Linked DNA regions of Pontibacter akesuensis. The protein of the gene in region 1 interacts with the protein of each later gene in a pairwise test. Links are inferred from orthologs where the notes say so. Each region holds a gene or a part of one and is shown in the gene's direction. Other genes may lie near its edges.

What was found.
Region 2: the proteins of recA (region 1) and dprA interact in binary tests that used the Bacillus subtilis proteins (3 or more experiments, as listed by UniProt). The link is inferred for Pontibacter akesuensis from one-to-one orthologs.

What each region holds. Positions count from the first base shown.
Region 1 is NZ_CP014766.1:2,571,925-2,581,212, reverse strand. What follows is about bases 4,054-6,897. They hold recA (recombinase RecA), read left to right. Parts: upstream 4,054-4,869; coding sequence 4,870-5,925; downstream 5,926-6,897. Other genes in these bases: A0W33_RS11065 (DUF3108 domain-containing protein), read left to right, coding at 6,103-6,897; A0W33_RS11075 (hypothetical protein), read right to left, coding at 4,054-4,674. Also shown: A0W33_RS11095 (AAA family ATPase), read left to right, coding at 1-633; A0W33_RS11090 (hypothetical protein), read left to right, coding at 875-1,303; A0W33_RS11085 (SDR family NAD(P)-dependent oxidoreductase), read right to left, coding at 1,617-2,480; A0W33_RS11080 (GNAT family N-acetyltransferase), read left to right, coding at 2,655-3,284; more of A0W33_RS11075, read right to left, coding at 3,559-4,053; more of A0W33_RS11065, read left to right, coding at 6,898-6,912; A0W33_RS11060 (response regulator transcription factor), read left to right, coding at 7,148-7,837; A0W33_RS11055 (sensor histidine kinase), read left to right, coding at 7,977-9,011; A0W33_RS11050 (RluA family pseudouridine synthase), read left to right, coding at 9,121-9,288. UniProt on the Bacillus subtilis protein: Multifunctional protein involved in homologous recombination, DNA repair and competence.
Region 2 is NZ_CP014766.1:4,341,631-4,350,998, reverse strand. What follows is about bases 2,884-5,807. They hold dprA (DNA-processing protein DprA), read left to right. Parts: upstream 2,884-3,748; coding sequence 3,749-4,867; downstream 4,868-5,807. Other genes in these bases: A0W33_RS18440 (carbon starvation CstA family protein), read left to right, coding at 5,013-5,807; A0W33_RS18450 (MerR family transcriptional regulator), read left to right, coding at 3,379-3,726; alaS (alanine--tRNA ligase), read right to left, coding at 2,884-3,179. Also shown: Asp-tRNA(Asn)/Glu-tRNA(Gln) amidotransferase subunit GatB, read right to left, coding at 1-454; more of alaS, read right to left, coding at 543-2,883; more of A0W33_RS18440, read left to right, coding at 5,808-6,458; A0W33_RS18435 (ketopantoate reductase family protein), read right to left, coding at 6,536-7,468; A0W33_RS18430 (cation diffusion facilitator family transporter), read right to left, coding at 7,487-8,488; A0W33_RS18425 (GIY-YIG nuclease family protein), read right to left, coding at 8,662-8,961; A0W33_RS18420 (hypothetical protein), read left to right, coding at 9,226-9,368. UniProt on the Bacillus subtilis protein: Protein that helps load RecA onto ssDNA during transformation. Binds cooperatively to circular ssDNA, is able to bridge different segments of DNA. Favors the loading of RecA onto SsbA- or SsbB-coated ssDNA and formation of RecA-DNA filaments.

The sequences.
Region 1 (9,288 bases):
GTACTGGCCGATGAGATTAACAGGACACCGCCTAAAACTCAGGCGGCCCTGCTGGAAGCCATGCAGGAGCACGCCGTGACGGTAGCCGGACATCGCTACCGGTTGCCCGAGCCCTTCTTTGTGCTGGCCACCCAAAACCCAATCGAGCAGGAAGGCACGTACCCGCTGCCAGAGGCGCAGCTAGACCGCTTTATGTTCAATATTACGCTCGGCTACCCGAGTTACGAATCGGAGCTGCAGATTGTGAAGAACACCACGGGCGTAGCGGTCAATCAACTGCAACGCATCCTACACGCCGACGACATTCTTGCTTTTCAGCAACTGGTGCGCCGCGTGCCGGTGGTAGACAACGTGGTGGAGTATGCCGTGCAGTTGGTGCACAAGACCCGCCCTAATATGCCACGGGCTTCTAACCAGGCAAACCAGTTCCTAGAGTGGGGAGCGGGCCCAAGAGCCTCGCAGCACCTGATTGTAGGCGCCAAGTGCAACGCCATCCTAAACGGCAAGTATAGCCCCGATATTGAGGACGTACAAGCAGTTGCACTACCAATACTGCGCCACCGCATCGTGCGCAACTTCAAAGCCGAAGCCGAAGGCGTATCCGTGGAGCAACTGATCCAGGAGCTTCTTTAACGAATTATGAATAACTGAATTTTGAATGAGTGAATAATTCAGCTGCTGTCATCTTGTAAAGATCTTAGTGGTTCGGTTCGAAAGCCATTGTGTCTTGCCACCAAGATCCTTTCAGGATGACAAGCAATATTCACTCAATTAAAAATCACCTATTCAGTTATTCAGAAGTCAATCATTCAAAATTCACTAATTTGATGTAATTTTGCATCTCAATTGAGTTTCTCACATTAGCTTATACAATATGGAAGCGGCTGCAATTTTCTTTCGCTTTAAAGACAACCTGGCTGTGGTAGCCGGCGCACTGAACAGCAAGCTGGAAGTGCGTTCTATGCCATACAACACCTCCATTCCGCTGGAGATTGATCTGCTGGCCCATGTGCTGCGCCTGCACGGCCTGGATTTTCAGTCTCCGGCAGTTGGCCTTGCCCGTTTGTATGATTTCCAGCAGTGGTACGCCCAGCACGAGGAGCAGGTAAACGAGGTGATGCAACGCGTGCTGGAAGACAAAAAAGCCTTCATGAAAACCGCAACAGGCGTTGTGCTGCAGAAGGAAATGCTATACCGCCGCCTGGAGTACTTCAAGGAAACAGCCCATACGCTGGATGTGATGATGATCCAGCAGAACCTACATAGCCCGAAACACTTCAGTTATCCGTTCCTGAACGCATAGTAGAAGTACAGCTAGAAGTATAAAACAGCAAAGCCGCTGCCTTATAGAAAGGCAGCGGCTTTGCTGTTTTATACTTGTTCGTAGACCTCGCAGCGTGCGCAGCTCCTGCGAGCGTCTTGTCTGCTACGAAGCAAGTATAGCAACCCCAGTCGCTCACAAGTTATCCTTTTCACATACCTGTCATCTCGACGTCAGGAGAGATCTTTTCAGAATTCCAGATAGATCTCTCCTATCGTCGAGATGACAGATGACTTATATTTACCTGCTTCTTGAAGCACAAATTCTGCAAGTTTTGCCCGCCACGAAGTAAAAGTTACTTCCGCACTGAAGTATGGCTGTCTTTGGAATGCTCCAGGTTCAGGTGGCCTTCCGGTTGCTTTTGCATACTTGCTGCTGCCTGGTCACCGGCAGGGCCTTTGGCAATGAGTGTACCGCCATCTACCGGCCACACGGCTCCGGTCACATAAGAGGCCTCGTCTGACGCCAAGAACAGGTACACATTGGCTACTTCCTCGGGCGTTCCCCGGCGGCCCATCAAGGTGCCCTGTGTCACCATCTTCTCCATCTGCTTATCCATTGGGCCGGTTTCCTTGTGCGTCCAGCCGGTATCTATGGGGCCGGGGGCCACAATGTTGCACCGCACGCCGGTCTGCGCCTGCTCTGCGGCAAGCCCTTTGGTGAAGGCATGGTTAAAGCCCTTGGTGCCGCCATAGGGCGCATTCTGCGCAATGCCCAGCACACCCGACTCAGAGCCAGCCGTTACAATGTTGCCTTTTGTCTTCTGGAGCTCCGGCAGCGCGGCCTTGCTCATGGCAAAAGTTGTCTTGATGTTGTTCTTCAGCAGGTAATCGAACGCCTCCTCCGAAAAATCCGGCAGCATGTTTGTCTCCGGGAAAGTCCCGGCATTGTTAATCAGGATGTCCAGCTTTCCGTATTCCTTTACGGCCAGCTCCACACAGCTTTGGGCAATCGCCAGCGAAGACAGGTCGCCTTTAAATGGAACGGCCGTGCCGCCTGCCGCCTGAATACCGCTCACCACATCCTCCACAGGGTCTTCGTGCAATCCCGCCACTACTACCCTGGCTCCTTCTTTAGCGAACTTTTTGCTGATGGCTTCGCCTATACCTGATCCACCGCCCGTCACGATGGCTACTTTTCCTTCTAGTCTGTTTCCCATGTTGGTTTGATCTTGAATTTTGACTATCTTATTACTGCTACTATTTAACGGCAGCGAAATGAGAGGAGTTAATGCGCATGCAAAACCGGTAATGCGGCGGCACGTTTTTTAGTGGTTAGCGTATGACAAAATCTAGCCACCTTTCTCAGCACCATCACCACTTACTATATTCCCATGAGCTATCTGTACAACACCTTGTCCGATGCTCCGGACGGGCAGCTGGAAACCACAAATCTATCCCTTCGCCCTTACCAGGACGGTGATGAGCACGATTTTATAAGGCTGCTACAAGAGAACCTAACCTCACTTGATCCTGCTTTTTCGGGCCGGCTGGCGCGCGTTCGTGTGCTGGATGATGCCCGCTCTCAGGTGCGCCAACTGCGCTCTGAATGGGAGAACCGCAGAACCTTCGATTTTGGCGTTTGGCGGAAGGAAGACAAGGCCTACATTGGCGACATCGCCCTGAAGAACCTGGACCGTTCTGTTCCCAAAGCTGAGGTGGGTTTATATTTTACCGCGTGGCCTGCCACCCACGATCTGGCCCAGGAGGCGCTGGGGGAGGCACTGCGGTTTGCCTTCAACTCCCTTGGTATGAACAAGCTGTACCTGCGCTGCACCAGCGCCAACGAGAGCTACGGCACACTGGCTGAAAGCTGCGGTTTTCTGAAAGAGGGGGTGCTGCGCAATGATTACCGCGGCGCCGATTCCGAGGAACTCGTTGACTTAAGCTACTACGGCCTTACCCGTTCTGATTTCGAGGAGCTGCAGCAGCGGCATGCACAAAACTCCACTGCCGTAGTTTAAGTGATTTTGGGTGGTTGACCTCTGAATTGGGAAGTATGAAGTGGATTATCTGTCTGCGTACTATATATCCACTAGTGTAAAACCACCCCTACCCCTCCAAGGAGGGGAGTTCTTCTATCTGATGTGTCGTTAGTAGTGGGGAAGTTAAAGATTTAGACTCCCTTGTAAGACTGCAAACAGATACCAAACCCGTAGAGATTAACTTTATACCCGTGCTGGCTGTTCCCCTCCACGGAGGGGCAAGGGTGGGTTATTGCTTAACCCTTACTATCCTTTACCGCCTCGGCTTCGCCAGAAAAAAATCTGTGTTGAAGTTAAGGTAAAAGCCAGAGGAGAATTCCAGTTTCGTATCGTTCAGGTCCAGTAAGGGCTCCAGGCGCAGTGTCAGGCTAAGGTTCTCCAGCAGCGCAATATCATTCATAAATCGAACTATGAGCAGTTCCCGTTCTTCCTGCAGGTACTCCGGATACCTGAAGGTGGTGGAAGCGGACTGGTACAGCTGCCCTCCAAGCTCAGTAATATAGCCGTCGCCGCACCAGTAGCTCAGCATTACGTCCTGGTACTTCGTATCCGCCCCAACATTCAAGTATAAACCATAGCCCTCCTGGTATGGCAACTGAAACTCGTTCGAGAAATCTTTAAAGCCAACAACGTAGTTGCTGGTGTACAGCCGGTGCAACAGGCCCTGGGTATACTTCTTTTCCAGCTCCAGCCCAATGGCAGCGTTTGCCACGGTGGTTAGCGGCAGGTCCGATATATCTATCTGGCCCCCTTTGTGCTGAGCCGTAAACTGAACCGGCAGCCTTAAGTATAAACTGTCGGCCAGGTTGCCGCGGCCCTCCAGCCCCAGCAGCAGAAAATTGGCGACAGCTCCCCCATTCACCAGTTCCTGATCGTTTTCGCCTTCATACAGCATGTTGGCCCAGTCTACCCAGGCATCAAGGCGCAGGCCGCGTGTGTTGCGCTTGAACTGTATGCCGTTCTCCAGGCGGTTTGTGAGCAGGCGCTCAAAATCATAGAGCGGTTCTATGTAGCCATGGTTCAGGTTGCCCTCCAGCGTGCCGAACAGCAGCGCCCAATTCTCCTGCTGCACCTTTATAGTAAAGGTCGGAGCGATGTCTTCGTAGCCCGATGCGCCGAAGTCTTTCCAAAGCAGCACGCCCGCCTCTACCTTCACGTTTCCGGTGGGCTGGTAACTGATCTTCGGGTGAAGCTGGTAGCCAAATAAAGTGTAGCCGTCTGCAATTTTGTTGAAGTACTCGTTGTTCTTAAGGAAGCCAAGCGCGCTGACGCCAATCCTAATCTGGTTAGCATTTTGCTCCTGAACAGGCACTTGCTGCAGCAAAGCACTATTGTTCAGCTGCGCCTTGGCAAAAGGACTTACTATCAAGAAAATCAAGAGAAATAAAAGCGTGGAATAGCGCATAAAGTTAGAGACAGATGGCACAAAAAGCAGCTGGCATGTGTTATAACCAGACGCCGCAAAGCAACTAAAATAATTAGCAAATTACTTGCAAACTATTTTGTAGATTGGTGTCGAATTTGTAATTTCACCTTCAATATAAAGCAAATCAACAAAACACAAATGAGCATAAGCAACGAAAAACTGAAGGCCTTGCAGCTGACCATGGACAAGCTCGACAAGACATACGGCAAAGGTACCGTAATGAAGTTGAGCGACAACAAGGTAGAAGATATTCCGGCTATCTCCACTGGTTCGCTGGGCCTGGATATTGCGTTGGGAATCGGCGGTTTGCCGCGTGGCCGTGTCGTAGAGATCTATGGCCCTGAATCATCAGGTAAAACCACACTTACTTTGCACTGCATTGCTGAGGCTCAGAAAAAAGGCGGCATGGCTGCCTTCATCGACGCCGAGCACGCATTCGACAGAGCCTACGCGCAGAAGCTTGGCATTGACACTGAAAACTTATTGATATCACAGCCCGACAACGGGGAGCAGGCACTGGAGATTGCTGACCACCTGATCCGTTCCGGTGCTATAGACATTATTGTGATTGATTCTGTTGCCGCCCTGGTACCGAAAGGCGAATTGGAAGGCGACATGGGTGACAGCAAAATGGGTCTGCAGGCACGTTTGATGTCTCAGGCACTGCGTAAGCTGACGGGTACCATCAACAAAACGGGCTGTACCTGTATCTTTATCAACCAGCTTCGTGAGAAGATCGGTGTGATGTTCGGTAACCCGGAAACAACCACTGGTGGTAACGCCCTTAAATTCTACGCTTCCGTTCGTCTGGATATCCGTCGTATCGGCCAGATTAAGGAGAGCGCAGATAACATTACCGGTAACCGTACCCGTGTGAAGGTAGTGAAGAACAAAGTGGCGCCTCCGTTCAAAGTAGTAGAATTCGACATCATGTATGGCGAGGGCATCTCCAAGGTTGGTGAGATCCTTGACCTTGGCGTAGAATTGGGCATCGTGAACAAGTCCGGCTCCTGGTTCTCCTACAACGGCGACAAGCTGGGCCAGGGACGCGACGGTGTGAAGCAGATATTGCTGGACAACCCGGAACTAAGCGAGGAAATAGAGGAAAAAATCAGAGCCATCGTGAAAGGTGATCCGGAGAAAGTAGCCGCAGCACTGGATGATGCCGCCGCAGCTACTGCCGCTGCCGAGTGAACTTTATTCCCGAACCTGAAGTAATTAAAAGGTGCTGCCTCATGTGCAGCACCTTTTTTTATTGTAAATGAATTGATTAGCGCTGGCAAATTTTATAATTTACGGTTTGAGAAACTCTTGGTATAAAACTTGTTTAGGTAGTAAAAACAACGCTGACCCCACTAAAGAGGCTGAATTATGAAGAAGTTTTTGCCTGTATTCCTCATACTTACACTTGTGATCTTTGGCTTTGCCACCAAAGACAGGATGCGTCAGGTACCGAACGAAAGTTTTGGCACCGGCGAGGTATTGAAGTATAAAGTACACTACGGACCAATAACGGCGGCCGAGGCCGTGATTGATATATCCCCTACCCTGCACCGCATAAACGACAGAATGTGTTACAAGGCGACAGTGTATGGAAAAACGAACAGCTTTTTTGACCTGACCATTCGCATACGCGACACCTGGCAGTCGTACATCGACACGGCGGCCATTGTGCCTCAGCGCTCTTTCCGCAACATAGAGGAGGGCAACTACCGCAAGCGCGAAACCGTGGACTTTGACCATTTCCGCAACAAAGCGCACATGGAAAAGAAGAAGCGCTCGAAGGACGTGGAAAAGAAGACCTTTAAGGTGGCAGAAAATGTGCAGGACATTGTGAGTGGTTTCTACTACCTCCGCACCCTGGATTATGATAAAATGGAGATCGGTGACAAAACCAAAGTGAAGGGCTTCTTCGACGAAGAAAACTTCGACATGGTGGTTGAGTACAGGGGCCGCGAAACTGTATCCACCAAAGCTGGTGACATAAAAGCAATCAAACTGGTGCCCCGCATGCCGAAGAATGAGATGTTTAACGGAGAGAACGCCATCACGGTGTACTTGTCGGATGACAAGAACAAGATACCGGTGATGATACAGGCAGAGATGTTTGTAGGGTCAGTAAAAGTAAACCTCTACGAATATAAGAATCTCAAAAACAAACTCATGATCGCACGAAACTAACAGCAAGCCAGCCTCTCCAAAGGGCTGGCTTTTTTATGCCGCACCGGGCAAGAGCAGTCGCCCAAATGTTAAGAAAATATTATGATTTGATGAAGCTACAGTAATTGCTGTAGCTTAGGGTATATTTGTATAGGAAAACTGGTAGTGCAGCAGGCCGCAAGGCCGCTCAAACTGTTGTATGGAGAACAGCCCGAATGCTGCCCGTGCCTTTAACAAACCCTAATCCCTTTGAACCGTGCAAACCACATCACACTACAAAATACTGGTAGTAGACGACGATCCGGATATCGTAGAGCTGCTGCATTACAACCTGGTCCGGGAGGGCTACGATGTGACCACTGCCGATAATGGCAAGAAAGCGATTGACGTGGCCGTACAGTCCAAGCCGGATGTGATTTTGATGGACGTGATGATGCCGGTGATGGACGGCATAGCCGCCTGCCGCCAACTGCGCGAAATGAGCGAGTTCCGCACCACGCACATCATCTTTCTGACAGCCCGCTCCGAGGAGTTCTCCGAGGTGGCCGCCTTCGAGGCCGGCGCCGACGATTTCATCAACAAGCCCATAAAGCCCCGCGCACTCCTAAGCCGCCTGGCCGCCTTTACCCGCCGCGATGCGCAAGAAGAGGAGAAAGAGCAGGTAATAGAAGTTGGCGACCTGCGCATAGACCGCACCAGCTTTGCCGTGTACAAGGGCGAGGCCAAGATTACGCTCCCAAAAAAGGAGTTCGAGCTGCTTTCGTTCCTGGCCACCACGCCCAACAAAGTATACACCCGCGAAGAACTGCTGAACAACGTATGGGGCAGCGATGTGTATGTTATCGCCCGGACAGTGGATGTGCACATCCGCAAGGTGCGCGAGAAGATTGGCGAAGACAACATCAAAACCATCAAAGGCGTGGGTTATAAGTTCAACACCGACTAACCCAAAGTACAATACCTTTTGCTTATGCAGCCTGAAACCGCCCTTTGGCGGCTATTCATGCTGCTTTATTTTTTTCTCACCTTCCCATCGCACAGCTAAAACTTGTATCTTCATGTGCTGATACCTGTGGCTTGTTACCATGAACTTTAACTCCCGCACACTTGCCGTTCTGACTGCCCTGGCGGTGGCTTTGGTGCTTACTGCCTTTCTGGCGCTGGCTAGCTCCTTCTCTTCGCAGGGGTTGCTGGTGGCGCTTATTATTGTGTTTATCTGCTGCTTTCTGCTCATCTACTTTTCATATGAGGCGCTGGTGTTCCGCGAGGTGAAAAACGTGTACTCCAGCCTGGAGAAGATAAAGCGGCAGGATTTCAAGAAAGTGGAAACCAAGTCTACCTTCTCGGCCGACCCGCTCAGAAAAATCAAAGAAGACATTTTTCTGATTGCCGAGCGTAAGCAGCAGGAGATTGACGAGCTGAAGCGGCTGCAGGTAATGCGTCGCGAGTTCCTGGCAGATGTGTCACATGAGCTCAAGACGCCCATCTTCGCTGCCCAAGGCTTTATCCATACCTTGCTTGATGGCGCCATGGACGACCCCAACGTGCGCGACAAGTTTTTGCAGAAAGCCGCCAAAAGCCTCGACGGCCTTGACATACTGGTGCAGGACCTGATCAGCATCTCGCAGTTTGAGAAAGGCGTGGTGAAGATGGCCCGGCGCAATTTTGATGCGGCCCAACTGGTACGCGAGGTGGCAGAGCAGTTGGAGCAAAAGGCGAGTGCGCACGAGATTACGCTGCATGTAGAGGTGGCCCCTGATGAGAAGATCATGCTATACGCCGACCCGAACCGCATCCGGCAGGTGTTCGTTAACCTGATCGACAATGCTATCAAGTATGGACGAAAGGGCGGCAACATCTGGATCACGTTTGACGAGGGCAGGCGCAAGTATACCATCACAGTAAAGGACGATGGCAAGGGCATTGCCCTGGAGCACATCAACCGCATCTTCGAGCGCTTTTACCGCATTGATAAGAGCCGCGCCCGCGATACGTCCAGCACTGGCCTGGGGCTGGCTATCTGCAAGCACATAATAGAGGCCCACCGTTCGTTTATTGCCGTAAAGAGTGAGCTCAACAGAGGAACCACCCTCCGCTTTAAGTTACAGAAGGCAAAGTAGCCGCTCCCTCATTGCTCCCGCTCATCCAAGCCATGACAAGCGAAAATTGCGTATCTTTGCAGGATGCACAGTAGCGGTTGCGCTGTGCCGGAACAAAGTATAGCAACACATGAAATACCCGGTTTTCGAAGACCTGATCATATTTGAGAATGACGATTACGTGGTGGTGAACAAGCCGCCCTTCCTGGCGACGCTGGAAGACCGCACACCAAACTCCACGAACCTGCTGAAGATTGCCCGCCAGTACAACCCGGACCTGCAGGCCTGCCACCGCCTG
Region 2 (9,368 bases), 1.8 Mb from region 1 along the record:
GGTTAAAGTCAACGAGTGTCTCAGTTTCGCCTGCCAAGTGCATTGATTTACCGGCGTCTTCCTCCATGTGGATGCGGGTAATGCCAATGCGCTTATCATTTCCGGCAGCATCCTTTGTTACCAAATGACCGTTGGTGCAGATCGGAGTCTTATCCTGTGTGATCTGGTAGCCTTTCGGAAGATCGGGATAAAAATAATTCTTGCGGGCATACACGTTATACCTGGTGATGTCGCAGTTGGTGGCAAGTCCCATTTTAACCGCCATCTCTACCACACGCTTGTTAACGCGCGGCAGTGTACCCGGGTGCGCCAGGGTAATTTCGCTCAGGTTTGTGTTGGGCAACATGCCATACTCCGTTGAGTCAGAAGAATACGCTTTGCTGTCCGTGAGCAGCTGTGCGTGCACCTCTAAACCAATTATAGCCTGATACTTATCTCTTATTGCTTTATCCATTTCTTTATAATGATTAATGAATGATGCTGGATGATCAAATAACCCATTCAACATCATTCATTATTAATTAACCATTAATCATTTAAAACTATTTACTAATCATCGAGGCGACCATGTCCTGCGCTTTGGCCGTTACAGCATCCAGTCCAGCAGCATCTTTCCCCCCGGCAGTTGCATAAAAGGGCTGACCGCCACCGCCGCCTTTTATCTCTTTAGCCAGCTCGCGTACCATGGTGCTTGCGTTCAGGTTCTTGTTCTGCACCAGGTTGTCCGATAGCATTACAGCAATCTGTGGCTTCCCGTCAATTTCGGCAGCAAGTATGAGCACCAGGTTGTCCACCACCTGGCGCAAGTCAAAGGCCAGCTTCTTCATGTAATCAGCCGAACTTAGCTCCACACGCTGGGCAATCAGGTTTACGCCGTCTAACTTAACAGCTTGCTGCGCCAGCGCGTCTTTCATGCCGGTTAGCTGCTTCAGCTCGAACTGCTCCACCTGCTTCTGAATCGCTTTCAGGTCCTCCTGCATTTTCTGCACAGCACCCGATACATTGCTTTGCGTGTTCAGCACCTCGCGCACTGCGTTCAGCTCGTTCAGTTGCTGCTGCATATAATCTTCTGCGGCAGTGGCTGTCACCGCCTCTACCCGTCGAACACCAGCTGCCACGGAGCTTTCAGAAATAATCTTGAAATAGCCTATGTTGCCGGTGTTGTGCACGTGCGTGCCACCGCAAAGCTCTACCGAATAATCGCTGCCAAAGGTGATCACACGTACAAAGTCGCCATACTTCTCCCCAAAAAGAGCCGTAGCGCCCATGTTTTTGGCTTCATCGATCGGTACATTGCGTCGCTCGTCCAAAGGAATTGCCTGGCGAACGCGCTCATTCACGATATGCTCTATCTGACGAAGTTCTGCATCATCAATCTTTGCGAAGTGCGAGAAGTCAAAACGCAATACCTTTTCGTTCACCAAGGAGCCCCGCTGCTGCACATGTTCTCCCAGCACTGTGCGCAGGGCAGCGTGCAGCAAGTGTGTGGCAGAGTGGTTTTTGCGGATGAAGTTACGGCGCTCGGCCGCTATCTCGGCTCTGAAGCCAGCCTCCACGTTTTTCGGAAGTTTTGAAGTGATGTGCAGGATAAGATCGTTCTCCTTTTTAGTGTCCAGCACTTCTACCTGCTCACTATCTGAAATCAGGTAACCCGAATCTCCCACTTGTCCACCGCTTTCGGCGTAAAAAGGTGTTTTATCCAGTACCAGGTGGTACTCATTCTTATTTTTAGCCTTTACTTGGCGGTACCGCACAATATGAGCCTCAGAGGTGTCGCAGTCGTAGCCGATGAATTCGTTTACTACGTCCGGCTGAAGTATAACCCAATCACTCTGCTCGGTGGCCGAGGCGTTGCGGGAGCGGTTTTTCTGCTGCTCCATCTCCTTGCCAAAGCCGCCCTCATCCACTTTCAATCCTTTTTCGCGTGCAATAAGGGCAGTCAGGTCCAGCGGGAAGCCGAAGGTATCATACAATTCGAAAGCAGTTTTACCGTCGATGGTGTTGTTGTTCTGCTTGAACGTGTCCTCCAGTGCATCCAGGCGCTTCAGGCCATTGTCCAACGTGCGCAGGAACGCGTTTTCCTCTTCCTCAATCACGCGCTGCACAAAACCAAGCTGCTGCTTCAGTTCCGGGAATACGTGTGCCATCTGGTCTGCCAACACTTCGGCCAGGCGGTACAGGAACGGTTTCTTAAAGTTCAGGAAGGTAAAGCCGTAGCGGACAGCACGGCGCAAAATACGCCGGATTACATAACCTGCCTTGTTATTAGATGGCAACTGGCCGTCAGCAATGGTGAAGGCAATCGCACGGATATGATCGGACATGACGCGAATGGCAATGTCCTTTTTCTCATCTTCACCATACGTCACCCCAGCCTCCTGTGCAACAAAGTGGATGAGTGGCTGGAATACGTCCGTGTCGTAGTTCGATCTTTTGCCCTGGATGGCCATGCACAAACGCTCAAAGCCCATGCCTGTATCCACGTGCTGCGCAGGGAGTTTTACCAGCGAGCCGTCTGCCAGGCGGTTGAACTCCATGAACACGTTATTCCAGATCTCCACCACCTGCGGGTGGTCATTGTTCACCAGCGACTTGCCATCTACCTGCGCGCGCTCTTCCTCTGTGCGTAAGTCAACATGTATTTCAGAACACGGACCACAAGGGCCGGTATCGCCCATCTCCCAGAAATTGTCTTTCTTAGAGCCCATCAGGATACGATCCTCCGGAAGCATTCCTTTCCAGATGTTAAAAGCGTCCTGGTCCATCGGCAGGTTTTCTGAATCGTCTCCCTGGAAAACCGACACATACAGCCTGTCTTTTGGCAGTTTGTATACTTCCGTCAGCAGTTCCCAAGACCATTCCAGCGCATCTTTCTTAAAGTAATCCCCAAACGACCAGTTGCCCAGCATTTCGAACATGGTGTGGTGGTAGGTATCATAGCCTACTTCCTCCAGGTCGTTGTGTTTGCCGCTCACGCGAAGGCATTTCTGGGTGTCAGTCACGCGCTTGTTGGGCGCGGGCTTGTTGCCCAGAAAATAATCTTTGAAGGGCGCCATGCCTGAGTTGATAAACATCAGGGTAGGGTCATCCTTCACCACAATCGGGGCGGAAGGTACAATCTGGTGCTGTTTGGAAGCAAAGAAGTCCAGAAACTTTTGTCTTATCTCAGCTGAGTTCATGTATGAGTTTTAAGCCTTTAGATACTTAGTGCTGTACTTGTTGTTTAAGAGCGAAAATTATTCAATTTTTGCTAAACGGATACGCCCGAAAGTAGCGCCAGCCGTACAGCACATAATAGACAAAAGTAGCATTTTTAGCCGTAAACTTAACAAGTGGGCCAAAATTAAGCTGCTTCTGCCACTTTGAGAAACACGCGTTATGCCATATAAAGAAAAAGAAATAGAGAAACAGTATTACAGCATCGGCGAGGTAGCCGCCATGTTTGATGTAGCGCCTTCACTGATCCGCTTTTGGGAAACAGAGTTTGAGCACCTGAGCCCCAAGAAAAACAAGAAGGGCAACCGCCAATATACGCCCAAGGACATCGAAACCCTGCGCACGGTGTACCACCTCGTGAAAGAGCGTGGCTATACTATTCAGGGTGCCAAGGAAATGATGAAGAACAAGCAGGTGCAGACCCGCGACAAGATGGAAATGGTGGAGTCGCTGGAGAAGGTGAAGGCTTTTCTGCAGGGCATCAAAGCACAACTGAACACCAAAGACTAACGCTGCCGTAGCCTCTGGTAGGATGATGGAAACGCAAAACCTGTATGAAGTTGCCCTGACGTGCCTGCCCGGGGTAGGACCGCTGCTCACGCGCCAGTTGGTGAGTTACTGCGGTTCGGCCCAGGCTGTTTTTGAGACGCCTCCCGGAAAACTTCAGAAAATTCCGGGTGTTGGCCCTACCCTGCTGAAGAACATCGCCGCTGGTTCAAAAACAGCTTTATTGCAGGCGGAGGAAAAGCTGAAAATGGCTGCTGCGCACGACGTGCAACTTTTGTTTTATACTTCCTCTAAATTCCCCAACAGGCTTAAAACCTTACCCGACGCCCCGACGCTCCTCTACTACCGAGGCAATGCCGACCTAAACCATCACCGCATCATCAGCATGGTAGGCACCAGGCAGATAACCACTTATGGTCAGACGGTGACGGAGCGAATTGTGGACGAGCTGAAGCCGTACAATGCCATGATCGTGAGCGGCCTTGCCTATGGGGTGGATGTGGTGGCGCACCGGGCAGCCTTGCAGGCAGGACTGCCTACCATTGGCGTTATGGCTACCGGACCCGAAACCGTTTACCCCGCCGTGCACCGCAAGTATGCTGAGCGCATGCTAACGCAGGGAGGTTTGCTCACCGAGAATACTTTTGGCACCCGCCCCGACGCTCCCCGCTTCCCGGCCCGCAACCGCATCATAGCCGGTATGAGCGATTGCACCATTGTAGTGGAGGCAGCGCTGAAAAGCGGCACCCTCATCACCGCCAACATCGCCCACAGCTATGACAAAGAAGTAATGGCCGTGCCGGGGAACATTACCTCTCCCGTTTCCGAGGGCACCAATTACCTGATCAAATCACTTAAAGCGGCCGCCTATACTTCAGTGCAGGACCTGGTGGAGCTGCTGAACTGGGACTTACAGGATGAGGCGAAGGCCCGCAAGCAGCATGCTGCCTTTGATCTGAGTGAATACACAGCGGATGAAATTAAGGTACTGCAGGTGCTCCAGCAAAGCAGGGAAGAGCAAATGGACAACCTTAGCTGGAAAGCGCAGGTGCCTGTAAGCCTTTTGGCTTCGGTGCTTTTGGGGCTGGAATTTAAAGGAATGGTGAAGGCCATGCCCGGCAAACGCTTTGCCATACTTTCGTAAGCAGCAGGCGAACACCACCTCAAACTAACTTATAGCTTTACGTATATAGCTTTTTAGCAAACATCGCTGCTTCTTATACTTGATTAAGCCTTTCATTTTCGTATAATGCGTTGTATTTAAGACCCCTAACCTTAACAGCGCGCTTATGATCTCATTCTGCCTCTCTGTTATTGCCCTGCTGCTGGGCTATTTCTTTTATTCTAAATTCGTGGAAAGGATTTTTGAGGTAGACCCGAATCGTCCTACCCCGGCTGTCACCATGCGCGATGACGTGGACTACCTGCCCATGCCGCAATGGAAAATATTCCTGATTCAGTTTCTGAACATTGCCGGCCTGGGGCCGATTTTTGGTGCGGTAGCGGGTGCCATGTGGGGGCCGTCTGCGTTTCTATGGATAGTGCTGGGGTCAATATTTGCCGGTGGCGTACATGACTACTTTTCGGGCATGCTCTCCATCAAGCACAAAGGCGAAAGCATAACAGAGATCACCGGCCGCTATTTGGGTGATGGCATGAAGCAATTTATGCGGGCTTTCACCATCATCCTGATGATCATGGTGGGGGCAGTTTTTATCATGGGCCCGGCCAAAATCCTCAACGACATGACAGGCGATATTGCCACCGTTACCACCTGGGTTTGGTGCATACTGGTGTATTACATCCTGTCCACGGTGCTGCCCATCGATAAGCTTATCGGCAAACTGTATCCGCTGTTCGGGGTGGCGCTGTTGTTTATGGCGTTCGGGTTAATGATTGTTCTTTTTAAAGGTGATTATGTAATTCCGGAGTTAACGATGGCGAGCCTGACGAACATGCGCACCCATCCAGAGAGTTTCCCTTTATTCCCGATGCTGTTCGTAACCATTGCCTGTGGCGCTATTTCAGGGTTTCATGCCTCGCAATCGCCGATGATGGCCCGCTGCATGACGAACGAGAAACAGGGCCGCAGCATTTTCTACGGCGCCATGATTACCGAAGGCGTGTTGGCCCTGATTTGGGCGGCAGTAAGTATGAGCTTCTTTGGCGGCATCCGCGAATTGAACGACACGATGGTGGCACAGCAGGGGAACGCCGCTTATGTGGTGAATGTCATTTCCAATACGATGCTGGGCAAGATTGGCGGTGTTCTGGCGCTACTAGGCGTGGTGGCTGCTCCCATCACCTCCGGCGATACCGCCTTCCGCAGTGCACGACTAATTGTAGCGGATTTTACTAAATCAAACCAGAGCAAGATATTGAACAGGTTGCTGATCAGTTTACCGCTGTTCGTGGTGGGTTTTGGCCTGACATTGATTGATTTTGGGATTGTATGGCGCTATTTTGCCTGGACAAACCAAACACTGGCCACTATTGTGCTCTGGACGGTAACAGTTTACCTGATAAACGAGCACAAGTTTTATTGGGTAAGCTTAGTACCGGCAACGTTCATGACAGTGGTGGTGGTGTCATACATCCTGGTGGCGCCGGAGGGTTTTAGCCTCTCAACAGATATTGCATATCCCACAGGTATCGGCGTAGCGCTCATGCTACTCATCGTCACCCTCATCAAAGCTAATCGCATTAAAAACCAGAAGTTGGAGTATGCCGGTTAATACTTCAGAATAAAAAAAGCGGGACAGCATTAATTGCTGTCCCGCTTTTGATTTACAGCCTTCGCCAGCTTAGGAAATTATACGGTCTTTGCCTTAAGCTCCTGGTAGAGTCCCGAATATAGTGGTGTCTCCACGCCATATTCTTTCCCCTCTCTTACAATATAGCCTGTTAAATTTTCAAGCTCTGTTTGGTTGCCGGACCTGAAATCGCGCTGCATAGAGGATGTTGCCTCCTGAGGCAGCTTGCGCACCACTTCCAGGTTTTGCGCCACCAACTCCTGCGGCAGTTTGATACCCTTAGCTTCAGCTACTTTTTTCAGCTCCTCCATCAGTTGCTGTAACTGGCTGCTCAGGTGCTCCTGCCCCATCAGTTCCCCCATCGTTTTGTCGGTAAGGGACGAGAGGCTCGCAACAGGTGATATAAAGGAGAATTTCTCCCAAACTTTTGTTTCAGCATCGGTATAAAGCTCGTTGTTAATTCCCGCCTCCTGAAACAAATTCTGCAGGCGCTGCAGCTGTTCGGCAGGAAGGTTTGGATGGCCCCACACCAGGCGGTTATACTTGCCCTGCACTTTCACTACACCCGGTTCTGCTTTGCTGGCAACTATGTACACACAGCCCCAAAGCGTTTTTGCCTCTGGAAAGCGCTCCTGCAGATAATCTATACCTTCTATACCATTCAGCAGCGGAAGCAGTAGCGTATTTGAAGTTATACTTGAGTCTAGCTGCGCGCAAACCTGTTCCAGGCTATAGCTCTTCACGCAGAAAATGATCAGGTCCTGCTCGCCCAGATCCTGCGGCGCCTCTACTACCCTGTGCGGATGCACCACCAGCGTACCTTCCTCCAGTTCAAGCTTTAGGCCTTCCTGCTCAATTTTGTACTTGTGCTCACCACGGGCCACAAAACTGATTTCGCAGGAGTCGTTATGGGCAAAATGCTGGGCAAGTATGCCGCCGTAGTAGCCGCCCACTCCCCCAATGCCAATTACCGCGACTTTATACTTGTTCATGATGAAGTTGTTTTGGTATCAATACGTACCGTGCTTACGGTCGGCAATTACTTTATCGAAATCCCATTCCACACGCTCCATAAACGTAGAGTTGCGACGTTGGCAGTCTCCCTTAGTACAGATGGTGCAAGACGGCGCAATGCAGGGGTCCGTATGCACAAAAAGCTCGATGCCGGGATCGATCTCCTCACGCACCACGCGCGCCACCGCCTCCACCTCATCATGAGATTCCAGCACCGTCAGATACCAGGGCACCGTCAGGTGGCAGTCGATGTGCAGCGTTGTGCCATACTTGATCACACGCAGGTTGTGAATGTCAATCCAGTTTTCGCGGCGGTTCTTGTTTAGCACCTCCACAATGCGCTTGAGCAGGTCGTAATCGGCTTCATCCATAATGCCCGCAATGGAGGAGCGAAGTATACGATAGCCCGTGTAGCCAATCAGGATACCAAACAGAATGGCCACCACACTATCCAGCCACACCAAACCAGTAAAATAAATCAGCACCAGGCCCAGAAGAATGCCTGCCGTTGAGTAGGCATCAGTCTTTAGGTGCCGCCCGCCAGCTGTCAGCACCAGTGAGTTAGTGCGCACCCCCCGTTTTTCCGTCATTATGCCCACCGCATAGTTTATCAGACCCGAAGCTGCAATCAGAGCAATACCAATGTCCAGTTGCTGCAGGGGAACAGGATTCACCAGGTTGAACGCGGACTTTAGTATGATGGCCCCGCCAGCCACCAAGATAAGAGATCCCTCCAGGGTGGCGGCCACAAATTCAATCTTGCCGTGCCCGTAGGGGTGGTTCTCATCCCGCGGCGTTTGGGAGAGCACCAGGCTGTAGAGCGAAAACGCCCCTGCCACCACGTTGATAATAGACTCAAGCGCATCTGTCAGGATGGCATTGGAGTTAGTAAGTATAAAGGCAATAAATTTACCCACCAGCAACAGCACGCCCACCAACACCACAAAGAGTTGCAGCCGGATGTTCTCGTTCAGGTTTTTGATTTTATTCTGGATCAAATTAGAAAGGCACTATAAAGCGGATATAAAATTATGCCCGCTACAGGATATGAAGCGGGCATAAAGATAAGAAACCATGCTGTGAAAGGCTAAACCTGAACAGCAGCAGGCTAATAATTTCTAAACAGGCCGGGCTTTAAACTTCCTACCTTGTACAGAGAATCCGCTAGCACTTAATCCTCCAGCGTATCGCTAAGGTCCAGCCAGTTCGGGTTCATCGACTCAATCAGGTTGTAGGCAGAATCCATGCCCCCGCCCTTTATCTGCTGCTCGCGTGTCTGTGCCTCCTCAGATGCGGCATAATGCTCGTAGTACACCAGTTTGGCTTTCTGCAGCGGGGCCACCTGGCTTGTTTGCGGGGATTTGTGCTGCAGTACATGCTGCTGTAAATTCCCTGCTATTCCGATCTCTACATCCTCGCGTGGCTTATCACCGAAAATGTATACATAATAATGTGCGTCCTGTGTCTGCATACCTTTATCTCCTTTGCATTTTTATACGGCCTTTCAGGTGTCGCGTTGAGTTCTGTACAGCGGCTGGCACCAGTATATTCATAACGCCTCCCGTAGCCCCCTATTGCCGCTGCAACCGCTTGTTTTTCTGCTGTAAAGTATAAAGCGCTTCGGGTTTTTAGGTACACCTGATTTGGCATCAAACAGCAAAGTATACTTGACGCCGGAAGCATTTAAAACTGTTTCTGCGTAAGAGGAAGCTATACTTTATAAACAGTTAATACGATGCCTATAAACGCAAAACTGCAAAAGCTTCTGGAGAAGGTTTACGAACCGGAGAGGCGCTACGATCAGAAGTTCGCTAAACTGGATGTCTCCTTCATCACAAATGAAAACGGGGAGCCGGTAACGCTGTATATCGGGAAAAG